3 regions of the Brevibacillus sp. TJ4 genome follow, and region 3 is predicted to be linked to each of the others. Evidence: riboswitches for the same ligand, from Rfam matches in the RefSeq annotation. Region 3 holds a riboswitch; each other region holds the start of a gene.
The links. Region 3 has a riboswitch for thiamine pyrophosphate ahead of thiC (phosphomethylpyrimidine synthase ThiC). Riboswitches for the same ligand answer to the same signal wherever they lie in the genome.

Region 1 (3,814 bases), 1.8 Mb from region 3:
CTGCAGAGCCGGCAGTAGCGTTTCGCCTGCTGCGCGACTGGCTGGAGGCAAAGCTCGGTCCGGATGCTGCACGAAAACGCATCTACGCCACTACCGACCGCTCCAGAGGTACATTGCGCAAACTGGCGCAGGAGCAAGGCTATGAAAGTTTTGTCATCCCGGACACGATCGGCGGTCGGTACTCGGTGCTGACAGCGGTCGGGCTTCTGCCGATCGCCGTAAGCGGCGCCGACATCACGGCGATGATGCAAGGGGCGGCAGATGCGCGGGCTGCGTACCTGAACCCGAGGCTGCAGGACAACGCCTGCTACCAGTATGCCGCGATCCGAAATCTCTTGTATCGGCAAGGAAAATCGGTCGAGCTGCTGGTCAGCTACGAACCGCAATTCCGTTCCTTTGCCGAATGGTGGAAGCAGTTGTTTGGCGAATCGGAAGGCAAGGGCGGCAAGGGCATTTTTCCGGCGACAGCCGAATTTACGACCGACCTGCATTCAATGGGCCAGTACATCCAGGAGGGCCCGCGGATGATGTTTGAGACAGTGATGGCCGTACAAAAGCCGGCGCTTGACGTGTGGGTGAGGGAAGATTCGGGAGACTCGGATGACTTGCACTTTTTGTCAGGCAAAGGAATGGACTTTATCAATAAAAAAGCGTGCGAAGGCACACTCCTGGCGCATGTCGACGGGGGCGTCCCCAACCTCGTGGTGGAGCTTCCCGAAATCAACGCCTATCACCTCGGCAGCCTGTTCTACTTCTTTCAGAAGGCATGCGCGATAAGCGGCTACGTATTGGGCGTAAACCCATTTGACCAGCCCGGCGTGGAGGCGTATAAATCAAATATGCTGGCCCTGCTTGGCAAACCGGGCTTTGAGCAACAAAAAGCAGAACTGGAAGTGAGGCTTCGTGGAAAACAAGACGTATCTGACTGTTGGCGAGACGGCTGAGTACCTGGCCTTGCCGGAATCGTTCATCCTGGAAAAAATCAGGGAAGGGCGCATCCGCGCGGTCCATGACGGCAATGAATACCTGATCAACAAGGAGCAGTTCCGGCTTCATCTGGACGAACTGCAAAAGCTGCGGGAATGGGAAGAAATCACGCGAAATGAACCGATCCCGGAGAGCTACGACGTCAAGGACGAGGACTAGGCCGGGGAAAAGCGCTTGCCAGACCTTTGGCACAAGTCATATACTAGGTTTGTCAAAACAATCAGTATCGTGTGAAAGCAACTTGGGGAGTCCCACAAGCGGGGCTGAGAGGACGGAAGCGACGGCCGTCGACCCATTGCACCTGATCCGGATCATGCCGGCGAAGGGATAGGGTTGCGAGCAAAAATGCGTATGTTGGTCAAAGCGATGCGTATGAAGCCCGCCTTTTCCTGTCGGAGAGGCGGGCTTTTTGCATGATTTCCGGCAACTTGTCGAACAAAAAGGAGAGGGAAGAGATGGGAAACTGTCTGGTGATCGGCGGAGGAATTATCGGTCTGAGCCTGGCGTATGAATTGTCGCGGAGGGGGATGGCGGTCACGCTGGTGGAGCAGGGGCAGTGGGGTGGACAGGCTTCGTCTGCGGCGGCAGGGATGCTTGCGCCGTTGAAGGAGTTTTCCGAGCCTGGTCCGATGCTGTCGCTCGGGATGGAGTCGCTGCGTCTTTACCCGGAGTGGGTACAAGCATTGGAAGAGTCCACAGGACGGGATGTGCAGCTCACGCGAGACGGCATCCTGACCGTAGCGATGGCAGGTGAAGAGGAGGCGCTGGCTGCAAAATTTCGGCGGCAACAGGAAGCAGGCTACCCGGTCTTCTGGCTGGACGGCCAGGAAGCGCTCGAGCTTGAACCGCTGTTGACGGAAAGCGTATCTGCGGCAATCTATTCCCCCGAGGAAGGGCATATCAACAACCGTCTGTTGCTGCAAGCCCTGGTCACTGCATGTCGCCTGCAAGGGGTACAACTGCTCGACGGCTGTGTCGTCAGCAAGCTGGCGGTAAGCGCGGGACGGGTCATCGGCGCGCACACGTCGGCAGGAACGCTGCTCGCTGACCAGACAGTCGTCTGCTCCGGCGCTTGGGCGGGTATCATGCTGGAGTTGCTGGACGTAGCTGTCCCGGTGCGCCCGGTGCGCGGGCAGATCGCGGCAGTGTCCTCGGCGGGCATCGCGCTGCGCAAAGTGATTTTTGGCAGCGGCGGCTACATTACGCCGAAAAAGGACGGCAAAATCGTCATCGGGGCGACAGAGGACGACTGCGGCTTTCAGCAGGTTGTGACCTTGTCGGGGCTGTCCCGCGTCATGCAAGGAGTCATGCCGTACGTGCCCGCGCTGGAGAGTGCCGCATTCCTGGAAGCGTGGGCAGGCTTGCGACCAGCTACGCCGGACGGAAAGCCGCTGCTCGGCAAAGTCCCCGGCTGGGAGGGTCTGTTCATCGCGGGCGGCCATTTTCGCAATGGCATCCTGCTCTCCCCGGTGACGGCTGTCAGAATGGCTGATCTGCTGGAAAAAGGGACGGACGAAGCGCTTCAGCCGTTTGCGTTAGACCGCTTTATGGAGTAGCCCTTGGCGACAAAATGGGCGCGCATCCTTTCAAAACTAGACACCTCCCCATAGGCACCTGTATATGGTAATACAGAAACACCAGAAGGGGAGGAAGTGTCCATGGAATCTGATAAAAATCTGTACCGGGCTGATGTCCAGACGGTCAGCTTGATAAAGGATATGCGCCAGACCGTCCATAATATTTGCAGGGAACACGCCGACCAGAAAGTGCGGATTGAAGCTATTGACGGTCAGGTGTTTGAAGGAGTCATCGTCGATTACGACGACCAAAATGTGTACCTGGAAATCGAAGAGGAAGTCGGAGAAGAGGAGACCTATACGACGCAGGAGGTATCCGCGCGCGTTCCTTTTGGCGGTTGGGGCGCAGGTCCCGGCTATTCACCCTACGGCAGTCCGTTTTCCGGCTTTCCTTCCTATCCGGGTTATGAGTCGTATCCCGGCTATCCGCCGTTCGGTGGCGGGTACTTCCCAGGACACGGAGGCGGCTTTCCTTCCTATCCCGGCTACAGCTTTGGTTCGGAGAATCCATACGGCTTTTACCAGATGAATCCGTACGGCTACCAAACGAGCCCCACCTATCCGTACGGTGGCAAGAACTCGAAAGGTCAGGTCAGTCCGTTTGGCGGCAAGGAATCGCCTGCTCAGGTCAGCCCGTTTGCCGGAAAAGAGCAGCCGAGCCAGGTCAGTCCGTTTGGCGGCAAGGAATCGCCTGCCCAGGTGAGCCCATTTGGCGGAAATGAGCCGCCCGGCATGGTCAGTCCGTTTGCCGGAAACGAACCGCCGAGTCGGGTAAGTCCCTATCAGGATTTTGCACCATACGCGCCTTATCCGCCTGTCTCTCCGTACATGTACCACGGTGCTCCATTGCCGCCTCCGCCATTCCCGCCACCACCGCCGCCTGTGCAGCCTTTTGTCGTACCGAAGAAAAAGCGCCGCAGACGCAGACGCAAAGTCATTCCGCTCGCTTTGTTCACACTTTTGACGATCACGCTGTGCTGATTAGACGCACGGCAAAGGAAAAGCCTCACCCCGACAGTTCAAGCGGGCAGCGAGGCTTTTTTTGTTGTGCAAAAACGAAAGAGTATAACGGACTGCTTTGTCGCACACTAGCAATAGGATGTGGAAAGGCAGGGATCGTCTTGAAAGAAATACACGACAGCAACTTACCGGGGACGCGCGGGACATTCGGGTTCTTTCAGGAGGCGCTTGCCCCCGATTTTGTCCTGTCCAACTGGGATTACGAGGCCGGTTACTTCGACCGGCAATTG
Region 2 (3,814 bases), 940 kb from region 3:
CTCGATCATCGAGCGGCCGCCCCAGCGGTAGACGGGCAGGTGATCGCGAAGCCACGGGTCAGCTGCCGCCGCCTTGTTTACATGATCCTCGATCTCTTGGATGATCTCTTCGTGAGACTCATTGGGGTAAAAATGAACGGTAATCCAGAGCGCGCAGCGATCGGCGATAAAGGCGGCATGACGACCTCCCTCGATCACTGCCGGGTTGATCGTGTTGCTGCCGGGCGGAAAGCCTGGGTACGATTTCATCACGGCCCAGTGGCGTTCCAGATCTTGCAAGGCGGCGATGATCTTCATCATTTTTTCGATCGCGGAGGCACCGTGCACCCGTCCTCCGGCATGAATGGTGTTCGCCCGCATGCCGTCGTGCAGGGTCGTCGGGCTTTCTATCGTGATCCACCCGGTGATGACGCCGCCCTGTCCCTGCATATGCAGATCACTGGAATCGACGACAACCGCGTAGTCGGCTGTATAGCCGCGTTCGATCGCGGCCAGTGTGCCGGCTTCTCCTGCTTCTTCGCCGATGACGGACTGGAAGATCAGATCACCCTTCAGCTCTACGCCGTGTTCGCGCAGCATCTGGATCGCGAACAGCGAAGCCGCCAGTCCACCTTTCATATCGGCGACTCCGCGTCCGTACAGACGGCCGTCCGCACCTCGCGTCAGGGCAAAAGGCGGATAGCTCCAGCCCGACGAGTCACCTACCTCTGCTACATCGATATGGCCGTTGACGATCAGACTCTTTGCCTGTTCGGAGGCAGAGCCGCGAAGGCAGCCCACGACGTTGTCATCCCCGGGAAAAACAGGCCATCGGTCTACCTCGAATCCCAATTTGGCAAGCTCATTTGCAAGCAGCGTCTGGGCTTCTCCGCTGTTGCGGGCGGGGGGGCTTACCGTTGGGCAAGCGATCAGCTTTCCGAGCAGCGCGAACAGTTCATCCTCCCGGCGGGCGATGGCGGCGATAGCCTCATTCAGCCGATCCATTTACTCAATCATCCCTTCTGTCGGGCTGCTCGCAGAGGCATAGCGCTTTTTCGGGATGCGTCCAGCCAAATAGCCAAGGCGTCCTGCCTGGACAGCGAGCTTCATCGCTTCTGCCATCTTGACCGGATCGTCGGCGAGCGCTACCGCCGTGTTCAGCAGCACGCCGTCCGCACCCAGCTCCATCGCTTTGGCGCAATCGGCAGGCGAACCGATTCCAGCGTCCACGATAATCGGCACTTTCGCATCTTCGATAATAAAGCGGATGTTGTTTTCGTTGACAATCCCCTGGCCGGAGCCGATCGGCGAAGCGCCTGGCATCACCGCGTGAACACCTACTTCCTGCAGACGCTTGGCCAGAATCGGGTCGTCATTGGTATAGGTCAGAACGATAAAACCCTCTTCCACGAGGATACGCGAGGCTTCCAGCGTGCCGATCGGATCAGGCAGCAAGGTTTTGGGATCGCCGATGACTTCCACCTTGATCATGTCACACAGACCGGATGCCTTCGCCAGTCTGGCAATGCGCACGGCTTCCTCGACGGTGTAAGCGCCGGCGGTGTTAGGCAAGAGCGTGTATTTTTTCAAATCGAGCTTTTCCAAAAAATTTGGCTCGTTTGGGTTGTCCACGTTCAGTCTGCGGATCGCAAACGTCAGAATCTCCGCCTCCGACACATCGACTGCTTCCCCCTGTGTCTTCAGGTCGGCAAATTTTCCGGTGCCCAAGAGCAAACGCGAACGAAACTCATACGGTCCAATTTTCAATGTATCCATGATCTGTCATCCTCCTCCGACAAAGTGAACAATTTCAATGCGGTCACGATCTGCAATCGTCTTGCTCTCGTAGTGAGAACGGTCGAGAATCTCTCCGTTGTGCTCAACCACGACAATTTTCTTGCGCAACTGATACGCCTCCAGCAGTTGGCTGATGGTGACGATCCCGTCTGCAAGCTCTACCTGTTTGCCGTTTAACGTAATCTGCATGTTCCCCCTCCTTTTCGCCACTCGCGATTCCCTCTTCAGCAACGAAAAAAGGCTCCTTCCGCATGCTGGATGATCCAGACAAACAGAAGAAGCCACATCTTCCATCCTGGCGAATGGCAAACAAAAAACCATCCGCCGCCGGATGGTTGGGTTCGATCTTCTCAACGCAAGCGGTACGCCGCCTCTCTTCGAGAAGTACGCGGGCGTCCACGTCATTTGCGCCAAAAATTTCCCTACCTCTTCCTCCGCTGGCATGACCCAGGTCAGGTTCAACGGTCAGTAACACACTTGTTACAATCTCAGCCAACGATGCTTGGCCCCCGTTTGGTAATCGCGGTATCCACTTGTAATGCTGCTTTCGCTCTTACAGTACCACGCTATTTTGCGTTTGTAAAGGTTTCCTTGTGGATGTTCTCCAGTTCGACCAGGCAGCGCTGCGCCCACGCGGACATTTTTTTCAGCTTCTCCATCTCGCGCTCCAGGGCGTTTTTCAGCGATTCCTTGTAGTCAGGGATTGCCCCGTTGTAACGAATGACCGACTGTACGGGGACCATGAACTTTTCCTGGTACGAAAGCGCCGGGCGCTGGTGAAAGAGCGGAACGTCTACTTCGTAGGAAGTATGCAGGTCGCCCTGGGTGGGGAATTTGGTCACAGCCAGCACCTTGACCAAAAGTTTGCTCTCATGGTTCTCCACTACTTCTGCCACGTACTCGCCCGTCTTGTACGGTACGCGGACGATATCTCCCGGATTCCAGATCACGACAGATCATCTCCTTTTTCCTTGCGTTTTTGCGCTATCACGGATGTTCGAGGCCTGCCTGCAAGGCTGCTTCCACGAGTGTTTTGGCGTGTTCGAGCACGTCCTCGGCGGCGACCAGCGGCGCTCCGCCGCCTTGTGCCATCGCCGGATTTCCGCCGCCTTTTCCTTCGATCAGCGGGAGCGTGTCCTTCATAACCTGATTAATGGCAATAGGCACATCTGATCCCCGTGAAAAGACGAGCTGCAGCTTCTCGCCAACCGTCGCCAGCAAGGTGACGACATCCGCGGACTGGCTGTTGACCTCTTGGGCGTATTGCTGCAACTGCTGGATCGACTTGCCGTCGCACACCCTCTGGATCAGCCGGAATTCTCCCAGTGAAGCTGCACGGCTCAGCTCCTGCCGCACTTCCTCCTCCAAAAGCAACCGCTCTTTTTCGATCAGCTCGGATTTGAGCGCGTCGCGTTCAGCCACTAGCCGCGCGATTTGCCCGGTCACGTCCGCTTCTGCTGTTGCCAACAGCCGCGCTGCCTCTTTTAGCGTCGCCTGCTTTTTCGTATAGTCGCGCATGGCGCGCCAGCCGCAGAGAAATTCGACGCGGATATTGCCGCGGTGACGCTCCCAACCGAGAATTTTGACCATCCCGACTTCCCCGGTACGGGCGGGGTGGGTTCCACCGCACGGATTGTAGTCAAACTCCGGTATGATGACAAGCCGGATGTTTTCCGTGACCGTCGGCTGCTTCTTGATCGGGTAGCGGCTCAAGTCTTGCTCGTCCACAAATTGCGCGGTAATCGTGCGGTTTTCCAGGATGACCTGATTCGCCAAGCTCTCTACTTGCTCCGCCAGTTCTGGGGTCAGCTCATCCAGACGCACATCGATCGTTACTCTCTCCGCGCCCAGGTGAAACGCCACCGTTTCCGCCTCTGCCACTTGCAGAAAAGCAGCGGACAGGATGTGCTGCCCGGCGTGCTGCTGCATATGGTCAAAACGGCGCTGCCAGTCGATCTGACCGTCTATCTGTTGCGCCTCTTCCGGTATGGGCGCTGCCAGCCGATGGCGGACTTCGCCATCGCTTTCTTCCACATCC
Region 3 (3,814 bases):
GAGATTCATATGAAGACAGACAACGAAAAGCTGTTTGAGTACTCGCTCAACCAGTTTTCCGCCGAACGGTTTCAGATGCGCAACATCACTTTTGATCTGCACAACTCCAAGCTGGCTGCCGGCAACGTAATGACCGAGTACGAAGAGCGTTTTTCGGCGCGCGGACAGCGGATTTACCGGGTGGAGGCCAGCTGCATCATCAAGTAGAGTCGATATGTTCACTTTTTTCCCTTCGAGGCGTAAGCTAAGCCTGGCACGCCTCGAGGGTCTACTTCGGAATCATACCGGGAGTTGAACCGTACACGAATGAGTATATACAGTGAGGAATTCCTTCGCTCTCATCATCAGCTTTTGCTAAGTCGTTTGAAAATTGCATCTTTTGGGATGCTGGTACTGTATCTCTTCTACCTCTATGTCGACTTTTTTCTGTATTGGGACTTGTTCGCTACCTCGTTTCATACGACGCTTTTGCTGATCCATCTGACGGGCTTCGTCGCCTCTGTTCTGTACCTGTGCGTGTATTACGGGATGAGGCACAACGAACGCTTCTACGCCTCCTACTGGCCGACTTGCCTGGCCAACACGTATGTGACGCTCTACGTCGCCTCCAGTGCGCTTGCCTCGCTCAACAGCCATCGCCTGGTCGGTACGATTGAAGCGTATTTGATCGTCCTGTTTGCCGTCCCCATGATTTTGCCGATTCGTCCCAGGCACTTTTTCATCATCCTGTTGCTGGTTCATTCCCTCTTTCTACTTGGTCTTGGAATGTTCATCGACGATCCGGGCTTGCTCGTCTCCAAGCAGATTCACACCACCCTGGCTGTGTTTCTTTCCTTTCTCATCATGGTCATCCTGTACAATGGGCAGCGCAAAAGCTATCAGCACCACCAGCAGCAAAAGGAATCGGAGGAGAGCGTTCGCAAGCTGTTTGAAATCAATCCGTTTCCCCTCCTTCTGTCCCGCCTGCAAGACGGCAAGATCATTCTGGTGAACAACACCGCGCTCCAGCAGTACCCCGCGATCCGCGAGCAAGCAATCGCCACGGATGTGCGTTTCGTTTTTCACGATTGGGAGGAGCGGGCCAAGCTGGTCACACAACTGCAACAATCCGGCAGCATCAAAAATTTCATCATCAAGCAGGAAGGGCCCTCGGGCAGCAGGCGCTGGATGATGGTCAACTACGAGCTGATCGAATTCCACAACGAGACATGTATCTTGTCGGGTATTACCGACATCACACATTTGAAAACATTCGAGGAAGAGCTCGTCCAGCACGCTTCCATTGACGCGCTGACCGGACTGATGAATCGGCGCAGCGGTTTGGCCGTATTGGATAAAGTGCTGGCACAGACCTATGCGGACGGGATGGCATGTATCGTCTGTTTCATCGACATCAACAACCTGAAAGAAGTAAACGACACGCACGGCCATCTGGCTGGTGACGAGCTGATTACGACTGTTTGCCAGGTGATTGCCCGACACCTGTCCCCCGACGATCTGCTGTTCCGCTACGGCGGAGACGAATTTATCATCCTGTTTTTCGAAAAACCGCGCTCTGAAGTGGAATTGATCTGGGAGCGTATTCGCCAGTCTTTTGCCGAAATGAACCAGACAGGTGCAAGACCGTATGCACTCTCGGCCAGCTACGGACTTTTCCCCTGCGAATCCGGGATGTCTAGCGACGAAGTGATCAGAGGGGCGGATCAGGAAATGTACCGGGAAAAAATGAAAATGAAAGCGGCTTTCGGTAAACTGATGATATAGGTATCTTTATTTCGTAAAGGAAAGGCAGGTATTGGCGGACATGAGTTCTATCGCTACGTTTATCCCGATCTTGATTGCTCTGGCCTTCTACGCTTTTGTACTGTATCTGATCATCATGGTCCTTCGTTTTATGAAAGAAAAGACACTTCACGATCGGCAGCGAAACGAGAAGCTCGACCAGCTCATTGAGCTTTTGAGGGAAAGGGAGCGAAAGCAAGAATAGGCAGTCTCGTCGCAACATTCTTATTTTTCCCTTGCAATCTGTAAACAGAACAGATAAGCTGTATCTAGCAACACCAACACCGATATACGCGCGGGAGCTTGGGGAACCAGGCTGAGAGGACGGCTATTCTGCCGTCGACCGTTGAACCTGAACTGGGTAATGCCAGCGGAGGAATCGCCATAGATGACATGAAAGGATACCTGTATCTGTTTTTCGGGTACCCGTATCTTTTCTTCTCTCGCGTCTGGCGTCGCATGCCCTTGTGCGACGTTTTTTCGTGCCGCGAAAGATTCTTTCGCCTCCCCGAAAAGGTTTGCTTTCCGTGCGACCCAAAAAGGAGGTTTTTTTCATGCCACAATCCACCCAATCCCCCTTCCACCTGCCAGGCGTCGAGCCTTTTCCCGGCAGCCAAAAGGTGTACGTGAGCGGAAGCCGAGCCGATCTGCGCGTACCGATGCGGGAAATCTCCCTGTCGCCTTCCACCGGCACAAACGGCACCCACGCCAATCCGCCGCTGCGCGTCTACGACACAAGCGGCGCATACACGGACCCTGGCTACAGCGCTGACATTCGCAAGGGCTTGCCGCCGCTGCGGGCGAAATGGATCGCGGAGCGCAACGATACCGAAGCATACGAAGGACGGCAAATCCAGCCCGCCGATGACGGGTTGAAGGACGGCGAGGCACAAAAGGAAGTGCCTGTCTTCTCCCGCCCCGGGCACAAGCCGCTACGGGCAAAAACGGGGAAAGCCGTAACCCAGCTTCACTACGCGAGAAACGGAATCATTACCCCGGAAATGGAATTCGTCGCGGTCCGCGAAGGCGTGTCCCCTGAGCTCGTCCGCGACGAAATCGCCAAAGGCCGCGCCATCATCCCGGCCAATATCAACCATCCGGAAAGCGAACCGATGATCATCGGCAGAAAATTCCACGTCAAGATCAACGCCAATATCGGCACCTCCGCTGTCACCTCCTCCATCGGCGAGGAAGTGGAAAAAATGATGTGGGCCGCACGTTGGGGCGCCGACACGATCATGGATCTGTCCACAGGCAAGCACATCCATACGACACGGGAATGGATCATCCGCAACAGTCCCGTACCGATCGGAACTGTTCCGATTTATCAGGCGTTGGAAAAGGTAAAAGGAAACGCCGCCGAACTCACCTGGGAAATCTATCGCGATACGCTGATCGAACAGGCGGAACAAGGCGTCGACTACTTTACGATTCACGCTGGCGTGCTCTTGCGGTACATTCCGCTCACTGCGGAGCGAGTGACCGGCATCGTCTCCCGCGGAGGCTCGATCATGGCAGCCTGGTGCCTGGCGCATCACGAAGAAAACTTCCTGTACACGCACTTCGAAGAGATTTGCGAAATTTTGAAGGCATACGATATTTCCGTCTCCTTAGGCGATGGTCTGCGTCCGGGCTCGATTGCCGACGCCAACGACGAAGCGCAGTTTGCCGAGCTCGAGACATTGGGCGAACTGACCAAAATCGCCTGGAAACACGACGTACAAGTAATGATCGAAGGACCGGGCCACGTCCCGATGCACCTGATTCAGGAGAACATGGAAAAGCAGCTCACGATTTGCCACGAAGCGCCTTTCTATACGCTCGGCCCTTTGACCACGGACATTGCTCCAGGCTACGACCACATCACCTCGGCCATCGGGGCGGCGATGATCGGCTGGATGGGAAGCGCGATGCTCTGCTACGTCACGCCAAAAGAACATCTCGGACTACCCGACAAAGAAGATGTGCGCAACGGCTTGATTGCCTACAAGATCGCTGCGCATGCTGCCGATCTGGCCAAAGGGCACCCGCG

Region 1: linked by a shared signal. The riboswitch ahead of thiO (glycine oxidase ThiO) and the one ahead of thiC (phosphomethylpyrimidine synthase ThiC) in region 3 are both predicted to bind thiamine pyrophosphate.
Region 2: linked by a shared signal. The riboswitch ahead of thiS (sulfur carrier protein ThiS) and the one ahead of thiC (phosphomethylpyrimidine synthase ThiC) in region 3 are both predicted to bind thiamine pyrophosphate.

What each region holds. Positions count from the first base shown of each region.
Region 1 is NZ_CP185865.1:3,627,024-3,630,837, reverse strand. Features, by position in the region: gene ACAF76_RS17795 (glucose-6-phosphate isomerase) at 1-944, shown strand, start outside; gene ACAF76_RS17790 (excisionase family DNA-binding protein) at 904-1,146, shown strand; TPP riboswitch at 1,220-1,335, shown strand; gene thiO (glycine oxidase ThiO) at 1,443-2,543, shown strand; gene ACAF76_RS17780 (hypothetical protein) at 2,646-3,545, shown strand; gene ACAF76_RS17775 (YugN family protein) at 3,686-3,814, shown strand, end outside.
Region 2 is NZ_CP185865.1:2,045,907-2,049,720, reverse strand. Features, by position in the region: gene ACAF76_RS10035 (acetylornithine deacetylase) at 1-984, opposite strand, end outside; gene ACAF76_RS10030 (thiazole synthase) at 985-1,755, opposite strand; gene thiS (sulfur carrier protein ThiS) at 1,762-1,965, opposite strand; TPP riboswitch at 2,189-2,299, opposite strand; gene ACAF76_RS10020 (kinase-associated lipoprotein B) at 2,343-2,726, opposite strand; gene ACAF76_RS10015 (alanyl-tRNA editing protein) at 2,764-3,814, opposite strand, start outside.
Region 3 is NZ_CP185865.1:1,105,680-1,109,493, reverse strand. Features, by position in the region: gene trmB (tRNA (guanosine(46)-N7)-methyltransferase TrmB) at 1-207, shown strand, start outside; gene ACAF76_RS05130 (diguanylate cyclase domain-containing protein) at 307-1,764, shown strand; gene ACAF76_RS05125 (hypothetical protein) at 1,805-1,987, shown strand; TPP riboswitch at 2,068-2,178, shown strand; gene thiC (phosphomethylpyrimidine synthase ThiC) at 2,337-3,814, shown strand, end outside.